4 regions of the Lentzea sp. NPDC004789 genome follow, and region 1 is predicted to be linked to each of the others. Evidence: riboswitches for the same ligand, from Rfam matches in the RefSeq annotation. Region 1 holds a riboswitch; each other region holds the start of a gene.
What was found. A riboswitch is a leader RNA that binds a small molecule or an ion and turns the genes downstream of it on or off. The one in region 1 is predicted to bind cobalamin.
Positions count from the first base shown of each region.

Region 1 (5,024 bases):
ACCAGCAGGCCAGCGCGATCGAGCCGCCGGACCGCCACCTCGCCAGCCCCTTGTGGACGAGCGCGGCGAGGATCGCCACCGACCCGGACGCCAGCAGCAGCACGGCGACGTCGAAGACCGGCCGGTAGGCGCCCAGCGCGTATTCGCTGATCGTGCGGCGCATCGGGCCGACGGTCAGGTCGAGCAGGCCGACCATGGCCACCGTGACGACCACGGCGAGGGAACCGCCGGTGGCGGCCAGTCGAGGAATCAGCACATATCGGTCAACGCCGCCGTACGACGGTGCGGTTCCCGGGTTCAGGAAGCCGACAGCTTCAGTCGAGGACGCTCCCGCACGTGATGTTGACCTGCGTGCCGGTGATCATCCGCGCCCAGTCCGAGGCCGCGAACACCGCCGCCCTGCCGACGTCCTGCAGGGTGGCGGCCCTGCCGAGCGCGGTCTGCCCGACGATGTCGGGCTCGACCTGGTCGCGGAGCTCCGCCGGGACGGACTCGGGGATGCCACCGGTCCGCAACGTCACCACCCGGACGCCGTGCGGGCCCAGCTCTGCCGCCAGCTGACGGCGCATCGCCTCCACCGCGTCGAACGCCGTCAGCAGGCCGCCGAGGTGCCACCGTCGGTGGACCGCCGGGTCGCCGGTGCCGCCGAAGAACAGGATGACGCCGCTGCGCCGCCTGACCATGTGGCGGGCCGCGGCGCGGGCGGTGAGGAACTTCGAGCGGACGTTCGTGACGATCGGGGCGAGGTAGTCGTCGACGCTCATCTCGTGCAACGGCGTGCCCTGGACGTCGTTGTCGGAGATGACGTTGACCGAGATGTCGAGGCGGTCGAGCGTGGCCGCGTGCCGGTCCACGCTCTGCTCGTCGAGGGCGTCGACCACCGCGTGCTCGACGCCGAGCTCCGCCGCCTTGGCCCTGAGCGTCGCCTCGGTGCGGGCGGTGAGGTGCACCGTCGCGCCCGCTTCCGCGAACGCCCTCGCGATCGCGCCGCCGATGGTGCCCGCGCCGTAGATGACCGCGATCTTGCCGTTGAGGTTCATCCCCACACCCTGGACCACTTCCTACCGCAACGCGATCGCCGCCTCCCGTGCCACCGCGTCGGCCACCGCCGTGAGGGCGGGCGAGTCGAGCCTCCACTGCTGCCAGTACAGCGGGACGTCGACGGTCCGGCCGGGCGCGAGGTCGACGAGACCTTCCTGGAGCTGCTGCGGCGGCACCATGCCCCAGCCGAGACCCGCCACGATCGCGCGCACGTACACCTCGGACGACGGCACGTAGTGGCGGTGTTCGGACGCGCCGCGGCCGCGGGTCAGCGTGCGCACGAACCGGTCCTGGAGGTCGTCGTTGCGGTCGAACACCACGACCGGCGCGCCGGGCAGCCACGACCGCACCGGACCGTCCGCGTAACGGTCCACAAAAGACGGTGTTGCCATTGCGGCGTAACGGATGCTGCCCAGCTTCCGCACCGAGCAGCCCGCGACCGGTTCGCGCGAGGAGGTCACCGCGGCCATCACCAGGCCTTGGCGCAGCAACGCCGTCGTGTGGTCCTGGTCCTCGCGGTGGAGGTCGAACGAGATCCTCAGGTCCGGCGACACCCGCTGCAGGGCGGGGAGGAACCACGTGGCGAGCGAGTCGGCGTTGACCGCGATCGGCACCCGCACGACGGCGTCCTCGCCGAGCGCCGCCTCCAGGTCCTGGTCGAGCGCGAGCAGTTGCCGGCCGTAGCGGACCAGCACCTCCCCCGACGGCGTCAGCCGCACCGGGCGCGCCCGCACCAGCAGCACCCGGCCCGTCCGCTGCTCCAGCGCCTTGATCCGTTGCGAGACAGCCGAAGGCGTGACGTGCAACACGGTGGCGGCGGCGTCGAACGTGCCCGCGTCGACGACCGCGAGCAGCGTGCGCACCAGGTCGAGATCCATCACGGACGCTAATGATACGTAAGAATCTTTAGCTGGCCTCATCAAGAACGCGTGCCTACCGTCGGACGCGTGACTGACCTGCTGCTCGGCTTCGGCACCATGATGACCCTGATCGTCGCGATCGGCGCGCAGAACGCTTTCGTGCTGCGCCAAGGACTTCGGCGCCAGGCAGTGCTGCCGGTCGTCGCCGTGTGCGCGCTCTCCGACGCCGTCCTGGTCGCGGTCGGCGTCGCCGGGTTCGGGGTGATCGTGAACCGGTGGCCGCAGGTCATCACGGCGGCGGCGGTCGTCGGCGGGCTTTTCCTGATGGGGTACGGGTTTCTGGCCGCGCGCCGCGCGTTCCGGCCGTCCGCGATGAACGCCGGCCCGGACCGGCGGGGCCGGCCGGTGCTGACCGCCATCGCGCTGACGTGGCTCAACCCGCACGTCTACCTCGACACGGTGCTGCTGCTCGGCTCGATCGCGGCCGGGCGTTGGCTGTTCGGGGTCGGCGCGGTGGCCGCGAGCGTCACCTGGTTCGTCGCGCTCGGGTTCGGCGCGCGGCTGCTGAGCCCGTGGTTCGCGAAGCCTCGGTCGTGGCGGGTGCTGGACGGCGTGATCGCCGCCGTGATGATCACTCTCGGGGTGACCCTGCTCGCCGGGTGGTGATCATCACCAGCACCGCCGCCACGGCCAGCACCCCGCTCGTCACAGGTGCCGCGGCACCGGCTCCGAGGGACGCCGAAGCGAGCACCGCACTGACGAGAGCACCCGCGAGGACTTTCCGATGATGATCACCCACGTGGCCGACCATAACCCACGACACGCGCATGTTGGGTGGTGATCCAGACCCCACCCCCACATGTAGTATCTGCCGCGCTGGTGGTTCACCGCCCTGGAGCAACGGGCCGGTGAGGCAAGAGGGAACCCGGTGCAAGTCCGGGACTGCCCCGCAGCGGTGAGTGGGAACGAAAGCCGTCAACGAAGCACTGGGTCGCGAGACCTGGGAAGCGACGGCCGGTAGGCGCGAGGAACACGCCCACGAGTCCGAAGACCTGCCACCGGTGTGCGCGCAAGCCTGCGCGCACGACACGGTGCCCCGAGGGAGGGCGGCTGTGTGCCCTCGGTGGCGCGCGCCCGCACTTCCTCCGGCCCAGCTCGCGAGGAGAGAGCGTGCCCGACCGCCTTTCAGTGGTCATCCAGGAAGCGTGTGCCGACCTGCCCAACGCGTCGGCCGAGGCCGTGCTGGCCGAGACCAAGCGGAACCTCTACGACGGCATCACCGACGCCGAGCTCGCCCTGGCGCCGATCATGGCCGCCCGCGCGATGGTCGAGCAGGACCCGGACTACTCGTTCGTCAGCGCCCGGTTGTTGCTGGACAGGCTGCGTGCCGAGGCCTGCGGCGAGCCGCTGTCGCACGCCGAGATGACCGAGCGCTACCCGTCGTACTTCGCGGCGTTCGTCCGCCACGGCGTCGAGCTCGGCCAGCTCGACCCGCGCCTGGAGGACTTCGACCTGGCCCGCCTGGGTGCGGCGCTGCGACCGGAACGCGACCTGAACTTCCAGTTCCTGGGCCTGCAGACGCTGTACGACCGCTACTTCCTGCACCACGACGGCCGCCGCTACGAGCTGCCGCAGGCGTTCTTCCTGCGAGTCGCCATGGGCCTGGCGCTCGGCGAGGACGACCGCGACGCCCGCGCGATCGAGTTCTACGAGCTGCTCTCGTCGTTCGACTTCATGTGCTCGACCCCGACGCTGTTCAACTCGGGCACCACGCGCCCGCAGCTGTCGTCGTGCTTCCTGACCACTGTGGACGACGATCTCGCCGCGATCTTCCACGGCATCGGCAACAACGCGCTGCTGAGCAAGTTCGCCGGTGGTCTCGGCAACGACTGGACGCCGGTGCGCGGGATCGGCGCGCACATCAAGGGCACCAACGGCAAGTCGCAGGGCGTCGTGCCGTTCCTCAAGGTCGCCAACGACACCGCGGTCGCGGTCAACCAGTGCTTCGCGCCGGAAACCGGTGTCTACACCGCCGACGGAGCCAAGCCGGTCAAGGACGTCCGGGCCGGCGACCTCGTTCTCGGCGTCAGCGGCAACTACCGCGAAGTCACCGACGTCATGTCCTACGACCAGACCGACCCGATGGTCGAGGTGAAAGTCAAACACTCCGTCGAGACGTTGAAAGTCACTGCCGGGCACCCGTTCTACGCCATCAAGGGCGTGCCGCTGGAACAGGCCGACAGCCGAACACTCAAGTGGCTGGCCAACGGCAAGGTACGACCCGATTGGGTCGAAGCCGGACAACTGGAGAAGGGCGACTACGTAGCGCAGGTGATCCCCAGGGAGATCGTGCCGGTTCCTGGTCTCACCGACGACGACGCCCGGCTGTACGGGATCCTGCTGGGTGACGGGCATCTGGCGAAGAACGGCCTGGAGTGGGGTGTTTCCGGCAACCCGGAGCTGGATGTCCACCTCGACTTCCTGCGGGACTACCTGTCCTCACGCGAAATCCACTACTGGGAGGGGGACAGGAACAGCGACAACTACCGTCAGATCAGGTGGGCCTCCGGGCGGGGAGTCCGACGCGATGCGCAAAGCGGTCGCATCCTCGGGGCCGGTGATCCCACACTTCCATTCACCTACGACGATCTATACGACGAGCACGGTAAGAAGCGCATCGCGAGGCGGTTCTCGCACCTGCCGCACGCCCAGACGAGGATGCTGCTGCAGGGTTTGCTCGAAACCGGCGGTGGTGTCTCGCGTGGCGTAGAGGTCTATTTCACGACCACGTCTCCGGCGCTGGCAGCAGGTGTCCGCTACCAGCTGCTACGTCTGGGGGTTCCGTCTGCAGGCCAGTACCGGGAACGCGAACGGGATCACACGGGCTCTCGGTCGGACGGCACTCGGATCACCTTCTCCGGCGTCGTGAAGGTCTTCGACATCCGGGTGCCGGCCGTGCCGGGCATCGCCGAACTCATCGGCTGCCGCCCCATCGTCAAGCACAACTGGATCGAGCACGCCGGCATGGTGTTCTCCCGGGTCCGGGACGTGCGGGAGACCGAGATCGCGCCGACCGTGTTCGATCTCAAGGTCGAGACCGACGAGTCCTACATGACGACCGCG
Region 1 is NZ_JBSGBE010000002.1:460,856-465,879, forward strand. It holds gene ACWEIJ_RS06330 (DUF998 domain-containing protein) at 1-256, opposite strand, end outside; gene ACWEIJ_RS06335 (SDR family NAD(P)-dependent oxidoreductase) at 315-1,040, opposite strand; gene ACWEIJ_RS06340 (LysR family transcriptional regulator ArgP) at 1,062-1,919, opposite strand; gene ACWEIJ_RS06345 (LysE/ArgO family amino acid transporter) at 2,019-2,567, shown strand; cobalamin riboswitch at 2,765-2,975, shown strand; gene ACWEIJ_RS06350 (ribonucleoside-diphosphate reductase subunit alpha) at 3,072-5,024, shown strand, end outside.

Region 2 (5,024 bases), on a different contig from region 1:
TGTGCTTGGTCGGGTACGCCGACAACATGACCGCGATCCTGCGGTCCTCCACCGGGATGTGGCGCAGCTTGCCGTGCCGGACCGCGATGCCCGCGACGCGCAGCGCCCGTTCGGGATCGGCCACGTACACGGTGAGCCCGTCGGAGTCGATCTCCTTGAACGAGAACGGAACCGTGATGATCCGCCCGTCGAACTCGGGGATCGCCACCTGCGTCGCGGTGTCCAAAGGAGACAGTCCGTCGTCGTTGGAGTCCCACGACTCGCGGCTGGAGGTGAGGCACAACCCCTGCAGGATCGGCACGTCCAGCGCGGCGAGCGCCCCGACGTCCCACGCGTCGTCGTCCCCACCGGCACTCGCCTTGGCGGGGTTCGTGCCACCGGCCGCCAGCACCGTGACGATCAGCGCGTCCGCCTGCCCGAGCGTCTCCAGCAGCTCGGGCTCGGCGGTGCGCAACGACGAGCAGTAGACCGGCAGCGGCCTGCCGCCCTTGGCCTCGATCGCGTCGCACAACGCGTGCACGAACGCCGTGTTCCCCGCGACGTGGTGCGCCCGGTAGTAGAGCACCGCGACCGTCGGGCCTTCGTTCGACGGCTCGCGCTCCAGCACACCCCAGGTCGGCGTGGCCTGCGGCGTGGCGAACCCGTGCCCGGTCAGCAGAATCGTGTCTTCGAGGAACTTGTGCAGCTCGGCGAGGTTCGCGGCCCCACCGTGCGCCAGGTAGAGGTGCGCCTCGGCGCACACGCCGCCGGGCACCGTCGACAGCTCCATCAGCGCCGCGTCGGGCTGCTGCTCACCGCCCAGCACCACCACGGGCAACCCGCTGGCCAGCAGCCAGTCGAGCCCTTCCTCCCACATCCGGCGCCCACCGAGAATGCGCACCACGACCAGGTTGACGTCCTGGACGAGCGCGGGCAGGTCGTCGGCCGTGAGCCGCGCGGGGTTGCCGAGCCGGTACTCGGCACCACTCGCCCGAGCCGACAGCAGGTCGGTGTCGGAGGTCGACAGCAGCAGGATCACGCAGGCTCCATCCCTCGTGGGGTCCTCGCCCCAGGTTGCGGGTGACAGGCGAAGCGGAGTTCCTGACTCCCAGCTGCCGCTGGTCACAGTGGCGGGACCGCGCCGGATTCACACCGGCTTCCTCCTGCGCTTCGTCGTTCGGGCTCACCCTAACCGGCGGGTTACAGTCCGACCTATGCGTACTCACCCGGATGCCTGCCCAGGCGCCGTCGAGCTGCACCAGGCGGCCGACGGCGGTCTCGCGCGCATCCGGGTCCCCGGCGGCACTCTTTCCGCTGCTCAGTGGGACGCGGTCCGGGTCGCGGCGCTGGAACTCGGCAACGGCTCGCTGGAGCTGACCTCGCGGGCGAACCTCCAGATCAGGGGCCTCGCGGACGGCGTCGAGCTGGGTGCGCGCCTGCGTGCCGCGGGCCTGCTGCCCTCCGACACGCACGAACGCATCCGCAACGTCATCGCCGCGCCGCTGGAGGACAACCAGGCGCTGGTCGACGCACTGGACGCGGCCCTGTGCGCGGACCCGGCGCTGGCCGCGCTGCCAGGGCGTTTCCTCGTCACGGTCGGACTGTCGGTGAGTGGGCTCGGGGGCGACTTCGGGCTGGTCAGCGACGTCGAGGCGGACCGGGACGGCGACAGCGGGCCGGTCGGCGACGCAGCCCCGCCTCGCACCGCCCTCCTCCTCGCCGGTACCGATACAGGTGTCCGCGTCACCGACCCCGTCGACGCCCTGATCACCGCCGCCCGCCTCTTCCAGGAGATGCGCGGCACGGCCTGGCGCCTGTCCGAAGTGGACGACGGTGTGCGAAAGATCACCGAGCACTTCGGCGCCACCGATGCCCCGCGGATCACCCCGGCTGTGACACCGGTCGCACCTTCGGCTTCGACGCCGGGCGTTCCGCTGGGCCGCCTCGACGCCCACCAGCTCCCCGGTGTCCCGATCCGGCTGACCCCGTGGCGCAGCCTGGTCGTGCCCGCGGGCACCGACGTCTCCGGCCTGATCACCGACCCCGCCTCGCCCTGGCACGGCGTGAGCGCGTGCACCGGCCGCCCCGGCTGCGTCAAGTCGCTGTCCGACGTGCGCGCCGACGTCCACGCCTGGCTCGGCCGCCCGGAATTGTCAGACCCTTCTGCGACGATTGGAGTGGGGACCCGATCCCCCCAGGGGGCCCTCCAATCCGGATCGATTCCGCAGCGCCCGGTGCACTGGGCGGGCTGCGCACGCCGCTGCGGCCGCCCCGCCGGCGATGTGATCGAGTTCGTCGCGACCGGCGACGGCTACGAGGAGATCAGGTGACGGAGTACATCAAGGACGGCGCGGAGATCTACCGCCAGTCGTTCGCCACCATCCGCGCGGAATCGGACCTCACCAGGTTCCCGCCCGACGTCGCCCAGGTGGTCGTCCGCATGATCCACGCGTGCGGCATGACCGACCTGCCGAACGACGTGGCCTTCTCCCCCGGCGTCGTCCGCAGCGCGCGCGAGGCACTCCGCAACGGCGCCCCGATCCTGTGCGACGCCAACATGGTCGCGTCCGGCGTCACGCGTCGCCGCCTGCCGAAGGACAACGAAGTCCTCTGCCTCCTTCAGGATCCGCGCACGCCCGGCCTCGCGAAGGCCATCGGCAACACCCGCAGCGCCGCCGCCCTGGAGCTCCTCCAGGACAGGTTCGAAGGCGCCGTGATCGCCATCGGCAACGCCCCCACCGCGCTGTTCCACCTGATCGACCTGATCAACGCAGGGGCACCGCGCCCGGCCGCCGTCCTGGGCATCCCGGTCGGCTTCATCGGTGCGAAGGAGTCCAAGGAAGCTTTGGCCGCAACGGATCTGGAGCACCTTGTGGTGCACGGCCGGCGCGGCGGCAGTGCCATGACGGCGGCGGCTATCAACGCGATTGCGAGTGAAGAAGAGTGACGGGCAAGCTCTACGGCGTCGGTCTGGGTCCTGGCGACCCGGAACTCGTGACGGTCAAGGCCGCGCGGCTCATCGGGGAAGCCGACGTGGTCGCGTTCCACAGCGCCCGCCACGGCCGAAGCGTCGCCAGGACCATCGCGGAGCCGTACTTCCGCCAGGGTCAGATCCTCGAACAGCTGGTCTACCCGGTCACCACCGAGGACACCGACGACTACCAGGGCGAGATCGACCAGTTCTACGAGGAAGCGGCCGCACGCCTCGCCGCGCACCTCGACGCCGGTCGCGACGTCGTCGTGCTGGCCGCGGGCGACCCGTTCTTCTACGGCTCGTACATGCACATGCACAAGCGCCTGAAAGACCGCTACGAGTGGGAGGTCGTCCCCGGCGTCACGAGCGTCAGCGGCGCGAGCGCGGTGCTCGGCACCCCGCTGGTCGAACGCGACGAGGTCCTCACGATCCTGCCCGGCACGCTCCCGCCGGCAGAACTGGCCGAACGTCTGAAGAGCACCGACTCGGCCGCGATCCTCAAGCTGGGCCGCACCTTCGGCAACGTCAGGCAAGCCCTCGAAGACGCGAACCGGCTGGAGAACGCCTGGTACGTCGAGCGCGCCACCACGGGCCGCCAGCGCACGTCCCCGCTGGCCGACGTCGATCCGGACACCGTCCCGTACTTCTCGCTGGCCCTGCTGCCCAGCCACTCCAGGCCCACGCCGGAAAAGGGCCACGTCACGGTCGTCGGCCTCGGCCCCGGCACACGGGCCTGGCTGACCCCGGAAGCCAGGCAGGCGCTGGAGTCCGCGGACGACCTGGTCGGCTACACCACCTACCTCGACCGCGTCCCGGACCGCCCCGGCCAGACGAAACACGCCTCCCACAACCAGGTCGAGTCCGAACGCGCCGCCTTCGCCCTCGACCTGGCGCGCAAGGGCAAGCGCGTGGCGGTCGTGTCCTCCGGCGACCCAGGCGTGTTCGCCATGGCCACCGCGGTGCTGGAAGTCGCCGCGGAGACCCAGGACATCCCGGTGCAGGTCCTCCCCGGTGTCACCGCCGCGAACGCCGTGGCGGCCAAGGCAGGTGCCCCGCTCGGGCACGACTACGCGGTGATCTCGCTGAGCGACCGCCTCAAGCCGTGGGACGTCATCGCCGAACGCCTCACCGCCGCCGCGAAGGCCGACCTGGTGATCGCGATCTACAACCCGGCGTCGAAGGCCCGCACGCACCAGGTCGCGGACATGCGGGACCTGCTGCTGCAGCACCGTTCCCCGGACACTCCGGTCGTCGTGGGACGCGATGTGGGCGGCCCCGAGGAGGAGATCCGCGTCGGCACCCTGAAGGCGCTCGACCCGGAGACCGTCGACATGCGCTGCCTGCTGATCATCGGCTCGTCCCAGACCGTGGTGACCGAGCACGGCGTGGTCTTCACGCCCCGGCGCTATCCGTCCTGAGCAGCAACGGAGTCGCCAGCAGGAACAGGCAGGAGAGGGTGATCGCGGCGAGCGGGCTGGTGAGCGTCGCCAGTCCGCCCCAGATCACCATCAGGGCGGCCTGCACGAGTTTGCCGCTGACGCTCCACGTCGTGAGCACCTGCGCCACCCGGTCCGCCGGCGTGCGCTGGAGGCGTTCGGTCGCGAGGATCGGGTTGAACACGCCCATGCACGTGATCAGCAGTCCCTCGACGACGATCACGGTGAGCAGCCCCGCGACACCGGGCCGGACCAGCGCCAGCCCGAGCGGGAAGAACGAGCGCAACCAGCCGGAGACGATCATCACCCGATGGCTGCCGTACCGCGTGCACAGCGGTGCGGACAGGCGCGCGCCGACGAAGCCGCCGAGCGCCGGGACGCCGAAGGCCAGACCGTACTGCCAGGCCGGGAAGTGGTACTCGCCCAGCAGCAGCACCGACAGCACCGGAACCGCGGCCATGATCAGCCCGCTCACCAGGACCGAGTTGAGGAACAGCCGCCGCAGCACGCGGTCACCGAGGATGAACCGCCGTCCGGACAGGAACCCGGGCACTCGCGCCGCCTCGGGTGAAGCGACGTCGCTGCCCCGGATGCACAGGATCCCGAGCGCGGACAACAGGTAGCTGACCGCGTTG
Region 2 is NZ_JBSGBE010000015.1:171,592-176,615, reverse strand. It holds gene cobN (cobaltochelatase subunit CobN) at 1-1,018, opposite strand, end outside; cobalamin riboswitch at 1,054-1,185, opposite strand; gene ACWEIJ_RS30670 (hypothetical protein) at 1,194-2,309, shown strand; gene ACWEIJ_RS30665 (precorrin-8X methylmutase) at 2,306-2,926, shown strand; gene cobJ (precorrin-3B C(17)-methyltransferase) at 2,923-4,371, shown strand; gene ACWEIJ_RS30655 (MFS transporter) at 4,346-5,024, opposite strand, start outside.
Region 2: linked by a shared signal. The riboswitch ahead of cobN (cobaltochelatase subunit CobN) and the one ahead of ACWEIJ_RS06350 (ribonucleoside-diphosphate reductase subunit alpha) in region 1 are both predicted to bind cobalamin.

Region 3 (5,024 bases), on a different contig from region 1:
GCCTCGGCGATCTCGTCGAGCTCGTAGACGTCGCCGAGCACCGGCTTGAGCTTGTGCGCGAAGACGTCGTCGAGCGTGACGTCGCGCGGCAGGCCCATCACCGCGACGCCCTTGCGGAAGATGTCGCTCGCCGTGACGTCCAGCGGCTCACCGCTCGCGTACCCGAAGACGACCATCCGTCCGCTGCCGTCCTTGAGCAGCTCGAACGCGTTGCGGCCGATCCGGCCGCCGATCGACTCGAACACGACGTCCACGGGCTCCAGACCGTCCCAGTCGTAGCCGATGCCGCCCCTGCTGGACGCCTTGAGCACGGTCGCGCCCGCCCGTTCCGCGAGCTGCACGAGCAGGGTGCCGACGCCGCCGTTCGCCGCTTCGACCAGCACTCGGTCGCCCGGCCGGATGCGCGCCGCGTTCGTCGCGGCGACCGCGGTGGTGCCCTGCAGGAACAGGGCGAGTGCCTCGTGGTCGCTCACGTCGTCGGGCAGCTCGACCGGGTCTTCGACGACGGCCTTCGTGGCGTACGCGCCGTCTCGCGGTACGCCGATGACGCGGCGTCCGTCCTCGGTGATGCCGACGACCTCTGAGCCGAGGACCGCGGGCAGCGCCGGACCCGGATACCACGGGAACAGCTCGCGACCCTTGCCGCGGCGGATGACCGTCTCGCCGTAGTTGAGGCCGATCGCGGTGACGTCGACCAGGGTCTCGCCGACCGGGTCCGCGACCTCCTCGGTGACCAGGACCTCGGGCCCGCCGAACTCGTGGAACCGCACTGCCTTCATCTTCAGCCTCCCAGTAAGCGGACCGCCGGTCCGGTTGCTACTATACGGACCGTCAGTCCGCTTATGTCAAGGAGTGCCGATGCGAGCCGATGCCGCGCGCAACCGGACCGCGTTGCTCGCGGCCGCCACCGACCTGATCTGCGAACGCGGCGTCGAGGCCGTGTCGATGGAGGACGTGGCCGCGGCGGCGGGCGTCGGCAAGGGAACGGTGTTCCGCAGGTTCGGTGACAAGGCGGGCCTCGTCCAGGCCGTGGTCGACGAGACGGCCGCGTCGTGGATCAAGGTCGCCTCGCTGGAGTGCCGCACCGCCGCCGAGTTCGCCGGGACGTTGTTCGACCACGTGCTGGCGTCGCTGCCGCTCGTGATCGCGGTCGAGCGGACCACGACCCGCTCGTGCGAGGGCAACTTCCAGCTCACCGTCGACCGCCTGACCAGGCTCGTCGGCTCGACCTTCAAAGCCCACACGCTGCTGGCCGTGCTGCGCGGCGAGCACATCGCGTTCCTGCTCGACCAGGGCATGACCGCCTACGACATCCGTGCGGGCGTGATCTCGCTCGCGAACACGCTGGCCGCTGAGGTTTGATGCCGGGGTGATGAACCGCCAGCTCTCGGGAGTTCGCAAGAAGTCGCTGCTGGAGATGCTCGGCCCGGTGCCGGACGTCGACCCGGACCGCTACGGCGAAGGTGGCCCGGTGGGCGCCCTGGAAACGCGGGTCGCGCAACTGCTCGGCACCGAGGCGGCGCTGTTCGTGCCGACCGGCACCATGGCGCAGCAGATCGCCCTGCGCTGCTGGGCCGACCGCACCCACAACCCGATCGTGGCGATGCACCCGCTGGCCCACCCCCTGCACCACGAGGACGACGCGCTGACCGTCCTGTCCGGCCTCCGCCCGATCAGGGTCGCCAACGCCGACGTCGCCGCCTGCCCGGAACCGTTCGGCACGCTGCTGGTGGAGGTGCCCGACCGCGAGGCCGGCTTCGTCCTGCCCACCTGGGACGAGCTGGTGTCCGTGGTCGACGCCGCCCGCGACCGCGACGCCGTGGTGCACCTCGACGGAGCGCGGTTGTGGGAGAGCACGCACGGCCTCGGCAAGCCGCTGGAGGAGATCGCGGGCCTCTTCGACTCGATCTACGTCTCGTTCTACAAGTCGCTGGAGGGCATCTCCGGCGCGGCCCTCGCCGGCACCCAGGACTTCGTCGACCAGGCGCGCGTCTGGCGGCACCGCTACGGCGGCATGCTGTTCCAGCAGTGGCCCGCGGCGCTGTCGGCCCTGCACGGCCTCGACACCGTGCTGCCCCGCCTGGGCACCTATGTAGCGCACGCCAAGGTGGTCGCCGAGGCGATGGGCCTGCCGGAACCGCACACCCACCAGTTCGCGCTGCACCTGCCCGGTGATCCGGCCCGGCTGACCGAGGCGAGCGGGAAGTTCCTCGGGCGGTTCTGGCGTGACGGGCGGATGGCCAAGACCGAGGTCACGGTGGCGGAGCCCGCGCTGGAGTGGACGGGCGACGAGGTGCGGGAGGCGTGGGCTGCGTTCCAGAGCCTGCTCTGAGGCGATGTCGCTCACCTGGCTGTTGGACCGGCAGGGCCGAAATGCGACGATGCCGGGGCTGTGAGGGGAGTGCGAGGAAGCCGGTGCGAATCCGGCGCCGTCCCGCGACTGTGACCGGTTCTCGAGGAGAAGACCGGGAGTCAGGAACTCGTCCCCCTCTTTCGACCACCGGCCACGGGCGTGGACACCCGAGGAAGGACTTCACCGAGCATGTTCCCGTTTTCGGCTGTCGTCGGACATGACGACCTCCGGCTGGCCCTGCTGCTCAACGCCGTGCACCCCGGCATCGGCGGTGTTCTCGTGCGCGGCGAGAAGGGGACCGCGAAGTCGACGATCGTGCGGGCCCTGGCCGCGCTGCTGCCCGAGCTGGACGTCTCCAGGAACTGCCGGTTCGGCTGCGTGCCGGGCACGGCGGACTGCCCGGACGCGCCGCACGACGGCAGCGAGCGCAGGCCGGCCAGGCTCGTCGAGCTGCCGGTCGGCGCGACCGAGGACCGGCTGGTCGGGTCGCTCGACCTGGAGAAGGCGCTGACCGAGGGCGTGCGGGCGTTCCAGCCCGGGTTGCTGGCCGCGGCGCACCGGGGCGTGCTCTACGTCGACGAGGTCAACCTGCTGCACGACCACCTGGTCGACCTGCTGCTCGACGCCGCGGCGATGGGGCGGGCCCACGTGGAACGCGAAGGCGTCTCGGTGTCGCACCCGTCGCAGTTCCTGCTGGTCGGCACGATGAACCCGGAGGAGGGGGAGCTGCGGCCGCAGCTGCTCGACCGGTTCGGGCTGACCGTGGCGGTGAAGGCGGCGCGGGACGTCGGTGTGCGCACCGAGGTGATCCGGCGCCGGCTCGCCTACGAGGCCGACCCGGTGACGTTCGCCGCGAAGTGGGCGGACGAGGACGCCGGGCTCAAGCAGCGGATCACCGAAGCGCGCGCGAACCTCCCGCGAGTGTCCCTTCCGGACGGTGAGCTGCGCAGGATCGCGGCCGTGTGCGCGGCTTTCGAGGTCGACGGCATGCGCGCGGACCTCGTCGTCGCCCGTGCCGCCACCGCCCATGCGGCCTGGCGCGGTGCGAAGGAGGTCGAGGAGGCCGACATCGAGACCGCCGTCCGGCTCGCGCTGCCGCACCGGCGCCGCCGCGACCCGTTCGACGAGCCCGGCATCGAGGAGCAGCAGCTCGAAGACGCGATGCGTCAGGCGGCCGAGCACGCGGACGAGCCCGACGGCCCGGACGACGACGGTCCCGGTGGCGGCGAGCTGCCCGAACCGCAGGAAGGCCCGGCGGGCAACGGCAACGCGCCTCAAGATCGTCCGGCGCCGGAACCCGCGCCGGCGTTCAAGACTCGGCTGCTGGAGGTCCCCGGGGTCGGCGAGGGCGCGCCGGGCAAGCGTTCCAGGGCCCGCGCCCGCACCGGCCGGATCGTCCGTTCGTCCAAAGTGGACGGAAGTGGCCTGCACCTGGTCGACACCCTGGCGAACGCGGCACCGCACCAGCAGGCCCGCGGCCGCAGCGGACCCGGCCTGAAGCTCGAAGGGGCCGACCTCCGCAGGGCCGTGCGCGAGGGCAAGGAGTCCAACCTCATCCTGTTCGTCGTCGACGCGTCCGGCTCGATGGCCGCGCGCCAGCGGATGTCCGCCGTCAGCGGCGCGGTCGTCTCCCTGCTGCGCGACGCCTACCAGCGCCGGGACAAGGTCGGCGTGGTCACGTTCCGCGGCCGGACCGCCGAGGTGGCCCTGCCCCCGACCACCTCCGTCGACGCGGCCGCGACCAGGCTCAAGAAGATGCGCACCGGCGGCCGCACGCCCCTCGCGGACGGCATCCTCAAGGCCCACCGGATCCTGGAGATCGAACGGCTGCGGGACCCGCGCAAGCGCCCGCTGGTCGTCCTGCTCACCGACGGCCGCGCCACGTCGTCCGGACTCGGCGGCGACCCGACCAAGGACGCGCTGAAGGCCGCGGGCCTGCTCGAACAGACCGCCGTCGTGGTCGTCGACTGCGAACAGGGCCACATCCGGCTCGGCCTCGCCCAGAAGATCGCCGAGGCGTTGCACGGCACCTGCGTCCGTCTCGACCACCTCAGCGCCGACCACCTCGCCGGCGTCGTCCGCGCCGCATAAGGAGAAACCGCAGTGCCACAGGGACAGCCCACCGAGGTGCCGAAGGACGGCCTGACGACGCGCCAGCGCCGCAACCGGCCGTTGCTCATGCTGCACACCGGTGAGATGAAGGGGAAGTCGACGTCCGCGTTCGGCATGGCGTTGCGCGGCTGGAACCAGGGCTGGGACATCGGTGTGTTCCAGTTCGTGAAGTCCGCCAAGTGGAAGGTCGGCGAGGAGTCCGCGTTCAAGGCGCTCGGCCGGCTGCACGACGAGACCGGCGAGGGCGGCGCGGTCGAGTGGCACAAGATGGGCGAGGGCTGGTCGTGGTCCCGCAAGCAGGGCACCGAGGAAGACCACGCCGCCGCCGCGCTCGAAGGCTGGCAGGAGATCTCGCGCAGGCTGCAGGCCGAACGCCACGGCTTCTACGTGCTCGACGAGTTCACCTACCCGCTGCACTGGGGCTGGATCGACGTCGACGAGGTCGTCGAGGCGCTGGTCAACCGGCCTGGTCACCAGCACGTCGTGATCACCGGCCGGTACGCGCCCGAGAAGCTCGTCGAGGCCGCCGACCTCGTGGTGGAGATGACCAAGGTCAAGC
Region 3 is NZ_JBSGBE010000004.1:469,575-474,598, forward strand. It holds gene ACWEIJ_RS12700 (quinone oxidoreductase family protein) at 1-779, opposite strand, end outside; gene ACWEIJ_RS12705 (TetR/AcrR family transcriptional regulator) at 859-1,362, shown strand; gene ACWEIJ_RS12710 (threonine aldolase family protein) at 1,373-2,332, shown strand; cobalamin riboswitch at 2,363-2,502, shown strand; gene ACWEIJ_RS12715 (putative cobaltochelatase) at 2,543-4,444, shown strand; gene cobO (cob(I)yrinic acid a,c-diamide adenosyltransferase) at 4,457-5,024, shown strand, end outside.
Region 3: linked by a shared signal. The riboswitch ahead of ACWEIJ_RS12715 (putative cobaltochelatase) and the one ahead of ACWEIJ_RS06350 (ribonucleoside-diphosphate reductase subunit alpha) in region 1 are both predicted to bind cobalamin.

Region 4 (5,024 bases), 210 kb from region 1:
GACCACCCGTGGCACGAACCGCTGATCCTCGGCCTCCCCCGAGGCGGCGTCCCGGTGGCCAAAGAGGTGGCGACAGAACTCGACGCCGAACTGGACGTCGTCGTGGCGCGCAAGATCGGCGCCCCAGGGCATCCCGAGTACGGCGTGGGCGCGGTCACCGCCGACACCGAGCCGATCTACGACCCGAGCGTCCTGAGAGCGCTCAACCTCACCGAGGAACAGCTCGCGAGAACGTGCGACCAGGAACGCGAGGAGGCCGCCCGGCGCACGAACCTCTACCGCAGGAACAAGCCGCCGCTGCGCATCCACGACCGCGACGTGATCGTCATCGACGACGGCCTGGCCACCGGTGTCACGGCCAAGGCCGCGCTGCAGTGGGTCGCCAGGCAGCAACCCAGAAGCGTCACCCTCGCGGTGCCGGTGGCCGCGAAGGACTCCCTCCACGCCTTCGGCACCCCGGTGGTCGCGATCCTCGTGCCACGTCACTTCGGCGCGGTCAGCCGCTGGTACGACCGGTTCGATCAGACCACGGACGACGAGGTGCTCAGCGCGCTCGAATAGTGCTCCACCACGGGGAACGGCGAGTAGAAGCGGTGCAGCAGCGCCGACCAGCGCTCGTAGGACGGGCCCTGCCGGAAGCCCACGGTGTGCGCCTCCACCGACTCCCAGCGCACCAGCAGCAGGTAACGACCGGGAGTCTCGAACGAGCGGAGCAGTTCGAGGCCGAGGAAGCCCGGCGAGGCGGAGATCAGCTCCCGCGCCTCGCCGAACGCCCACTCGAAGTCGGTCTCCTGGCCCGCCACCACGTCCAGGACGGCGTGTTCCAGGATCACAGGCGGCAGAACCTGATGTCCGAGGCCAGCACGGCCTTGGCACCGATCGCGGCCAGCTCGTCCATGACCTGGTTGGCCTCCTTGCGCGACACCATCGCGCGCACGGCCACCCAGTTCTCGTCGGCGAGCGGGGCGACGGTCGGCGACTCGAGGCCCGGCGTCAGGCCGACGGCCTTGTCCAGGATCGAGCGCGGGCAGTCGTAGTCGAGCATCAGGTACTGCTGCGCGAACACGACGCCCTGCAGGCGGGCCGTCAGCTGCTTCTTGGCAGGCGTCACCTCGGTGCCGGCGCGGTGCACCAGCACCGCCTCGGACTCGCAGATCGGCTCGCCGAACGGCACCAGGTCGTGCTGGCGCAGCGTGCGGCCGGAGCCCACGACGTCGGCGATCAGGTCGGCCACGCCCAGCTGGATCGAGATCTCCACCGCGCCGTCGAGGCGGATCACCTGGGCGCTGATGCCGCGAGCCTTGAGGTCCCGGCCGACCAGCCGCGGGTACGCGGTGGCGAGGCGCTTGCCCTCCAGGTCGGAGATCTGCCAGGCGGTGCCCTTGGGACCGGCGTAGCGGAAGGTCGACGACCCGAAGCCGAGCGCCAGGAGCTCCTCGACCGAGGAGCCGTTGTCGTCGGCGCCGGAGTCGGCGGCGAGGTCGCGGCCGGTGATGCCGAGGTCGAGGTCGCCGGACGCCACGTAGATCGCGATGTCCTTGGGGCGCAGGAAGAAGAACTCGACGTCGTTGTTCGGGTCGAGCACGGTGAGGTCGCGCGGCTCGTGCCGCTGCCGGTAGCCGGCCTCGGTCAGCATGGCGGAGGCGCGTTCGGCGAGCGCGCCCTTGTTCGGGACTGCTACGCGCAGCATGTGGAAGTCTCCGTCAGAGGTACTTGTAAACGTCTTCGAGGGTGAGGCCGCGGCCCAGCATGATCACCTGGAGGCGGTACAGCAGCTGCGAGATCTCTTCGGCGAGCTTCTCGTCGGACTCGTACTCGGCGGCGATCCAGACCTCGCCCGCCTCCTCCAGGACCTTCTTGCCCTGCGCATGGACGCCGGCCTCGAGCGCTGCGACGGTGCCGGAACCCTCCGGCTTGGTGGCGGCTCGTTCGGTCAGTTCGGCGAACAGGGAGTCGAAGGTCTTCACGACTCGACATCCTCCCACCTCGCGAACCCGCGTCCACACCGCGGTCAGTTCTGTCCCAGGCCGTGGACGTGATCTGTCCTGCATGGACACCCGGTAGCGTGAATTCCCGTGCCACAGGATTCGACCGGGTTCGCGGAGATTCTCGAAGCGCTGCGCCGGGTGCGCGGCATCAACCCGTTCTTCGCGCTCGACGTCGGCCGCCCGGACGAAACGTGGCTGCCGGGGACCGCGCTTCTGGAAGGCCCCGCGCTCAAGAACACCATCGACGCCATCGCGGCCCGGTACAACGCGACCGAACCGCGCGTCGCGGCGAGCCTGTTCTTCCTCAGCTACACCGCCCGGTTGCTGAGCCCGCTCACCGCCGCGAACCTCCCGATCGACATCCGGCCGGAGAACCTGTGGTGGCAGCACCACCCGGCGAACGGCCTGAGCGTGCGCATCGACCTTCCGCAGCTCGGCCCCGCACCCGCCGAGGCCCTCGAACCCGTGGTGGAGGCGATCCAACGCGTCGCTCCGGTGGCGCGCGGATTGTTGTGGGGCAACGCGATGTCGAACATCGCGGGCGCGCTCAAAATGGTCGTCCGCGCACGCATGCTCACAGCCGAGGAAGCGGAACTCCGCGGCAACGAGCTGATGAGCGCGCCACCGTTCGAACAGGCGGGAGAATTCCTGAGCATCCCCGGCGAGCTCGGGTTCGTGCGCAGGAGCTGCTGCCTTTACTACCGCGTCGCCGCTGGTGGGAAGTGCGGCGACTGTCCACTCGTGAAGTGAGGAACGCAACAACTCTTATGGCCGGTTGTGCTTGAGCGCCCGATCAAATTACGGTGCACGCGCCGCAGTGACGGGAAGCCGGTGAGAATCCGGCGCGGTCCTCGCCACTGTGACCGGGAAGCGATCCCCGCCGGGAACGTCACTGGCACCCGCGAGGGAGCTGGGAAGACGCGGGGGCAGCGTTGATCCGGGAGTCAGGAGACCGGCTGCGGCGCCGCAAGGAGAGTTGACCTTCCACGAGGTATGGAGGAGCCCGTCATGACGAGCCCCGCAGCACATCTGTCCGCCGTCCGCGTGCCCAAGTGGGCCTTCGCCGTTGCTTTGCTCGGCCTGATCGTGACCTACCTGGTCCTGCAGGAGAACGGCCTCGCGCTCGGTGCGAGCTCGCAGCTGCTGCACGAGTTCTTCCACGACGGCCGGCACGCGCTCGGCGTCCCGTGCCACTGAGCCGACCTCCAGCCCAAGCACATGACGACCACGTACAAGTCGCTGGCGCTGCGCGGAGTCGGAGCGGGCCTCGTCGCCGGCGTCGCCTCCGCGCTGGTGCAGCTGCTGGTGACCGAGATCCCCATCCGCGCCGCGCTCGCGGTCGAGGAGGCCAGGGAGCCCGCCGCCGGTGAGGGCCACTCGCACGGTGGCGAGGAAGAGCTGGTCAGCCGCGGCGCCCAGGTCGTGGGTGGCATGCTCGGCGTGATCATCGTCGGCATCGCGGTCGGGCTCGTGTTCGCCACGGCCTACGCGCTGTCGAAGCGGTGGTTCGTCGACCGCACGCCGTTCAGCCGCAGCTTCGCGCTCGGTGCCGCGGTGTTCGGTGCCGTCGCACTCCTGCCGTGGCTCAAGTACCCGGCCAACCCGCCCGCCGTGGGCGACCCGGAGACGGTGAACTACCGGACCGCGCTCTACCTCGGCGTCGTCGCCGCCGGACTGGTGATCGTGTGGGGAGCCGGCTGGCTCGCCGAACGGCTCCGGAACCGGACGCAGCCCGTCCGCGTCACGGCGGTGCTGCTCGCGGTGGTCGCGGCCGTCGCGGTGGTGCTGCTGGCGTTCCCCGCGCCGCCGGACACCGTCCCCGCGGACATGCCGGTGAACGTGCTGTGGCAGTTCCGCCTCAGCTCGCTCGCCCAGCTGGCGGTGCTCTACGTCGGCATCGGCGTGATGTTCGGCCTGCTGATCGACCCGGCCGCGCGCCGGGCGAAGGCCTCCGACCGGGCCGCTGTCGCCTGATGGAGTGGGGTGGTCGCACACTCGGCCACCCCGCCCAGCCGGCGTTGGTACGTTCGGTGCATGCCTGACAGCGCTGAGTTGCTGGAACAGATGCGTCAGAAGCTCGAGTTCTTCGAGCAGGCCAACCGCGCGGCCGACGCCCGTGCCGCCGGTTACGACGCGATGGGCGGCGAGCTGAGAGGCGTTGAGGCCAGCGTCCAGTCCCCCGACCGCGCCGTCACGGTCATCGCGGGTTTGTCCGGTTCCATCAAGGACATCCGGTTCAGCGAGGACGCGCGGAAGCTCTCCCCGGCCCAGCTCTCCCAGTCCGTGATGTCGGCGCTGCAGCAGGCCGTCGCGGCCGCCGCGCGTCAGCAGGCGGAGATCGTGCAGAGCCACACCGACCTCCCGATCGCCGAACGCGTGCAGCAGACCCAGCAGGAGATCTTCGGCCGCCCCGCCGATGCGCCCCCTCGCCCGCCGGTGGACGACGACGAGGACACCGGCAGCATCTACCGCAGGGATGATCGCTGGTGACCGGCTTCGTGGTGCACCCGGACGAACTGGCCCGGTGCGCCAAGACGGTCGGCGCCCTCTCCACCACGTCGACGAAGCTCAACGACACGGCCACGTCGGCGTCCGTCCCAGCGATCAGCTGGGGCGCGCTCGGCCACCTGCTCGGCCTGTACGAGCAGTACGACGGCCTCCTCGGCGACCTGCACGGCCACTTCGGCAAGATGACCGAGGGCTTCGGCAAGATCGACGCCGCCCTCACCGCCACCGCGCAGACCTACGCGGGCCACGAGCAGACGACCACCGACGCGTTCGGCAAGACCCTCCAGTCCGACCTGGACAGCGCGACCGCGCCCCCGATGGTGTCGGGAGGGAAGGCCACGTCGAACGCCGGTGCTGTCCTCGGCGGCTACACCGACCAGTACTCCGGCGACAACGTGGGCAAGTCGTCGGCGAAGCTGGTTCCCTTCGGCGGCAGCAGCTACTCGCTCATGAAGGACAGCGCGAAGCTCGGCGACGACCTCAAGAAGGGCGATGGCGAGGCCATCGCGAAGGACGTCGTCAGCGTCA
Region 4 is NZ_JBSGBE010000002.1:245,935-250,958, forward strand. It holds gene ACWEIJ_RS05265 (phosphoribosyltransferase) at 1-561, shown strand, start outside; gene ACWEIJ_RS05270 (antibiotic biosynthesis monooxygenase family protein) at 522-833, opposite strand; gene hisG (ATP phosphoribosyltransferase) at 830-1,690, opposite strand; gene ACWEIJ_RS05280 (phosphoribosyl-ATP diphosphatase) at 1,704-1,967, opposite strand; gene ACWEIJ_RS05285 ((2Fe-2S)-binding protein) at 2,076-2,738, shown strand; cobalamin riboswitch at 2,787-2,963, shown strand; gene ACWEIJ_RS05290 (CbtB domain-containing protein) at 2,997-3,185, shown strand; gene ACWEIJ_RS05295 (CbtA family protein) at 3,207-3,962, shown strand; gene ACWEIJ_RS05300 (YbaB/EbfC family nucleoid-associated protein) at 4,023-4,478, shown strand; gene ACWEIJ_RS05305 (hypothetical protein) at 4,475-5,024, shown strand, end outside.
Region 4: linked by a shared signal. The riboswitch ahead of ACWEIJ_RS05290 (CbtB domain-containing protein) and the one ahead of ACWEIJ_RS06350 (ribonucleoside-diphosphate reductase subunit alpha) in region 1 are both predicted to bind cobalamin.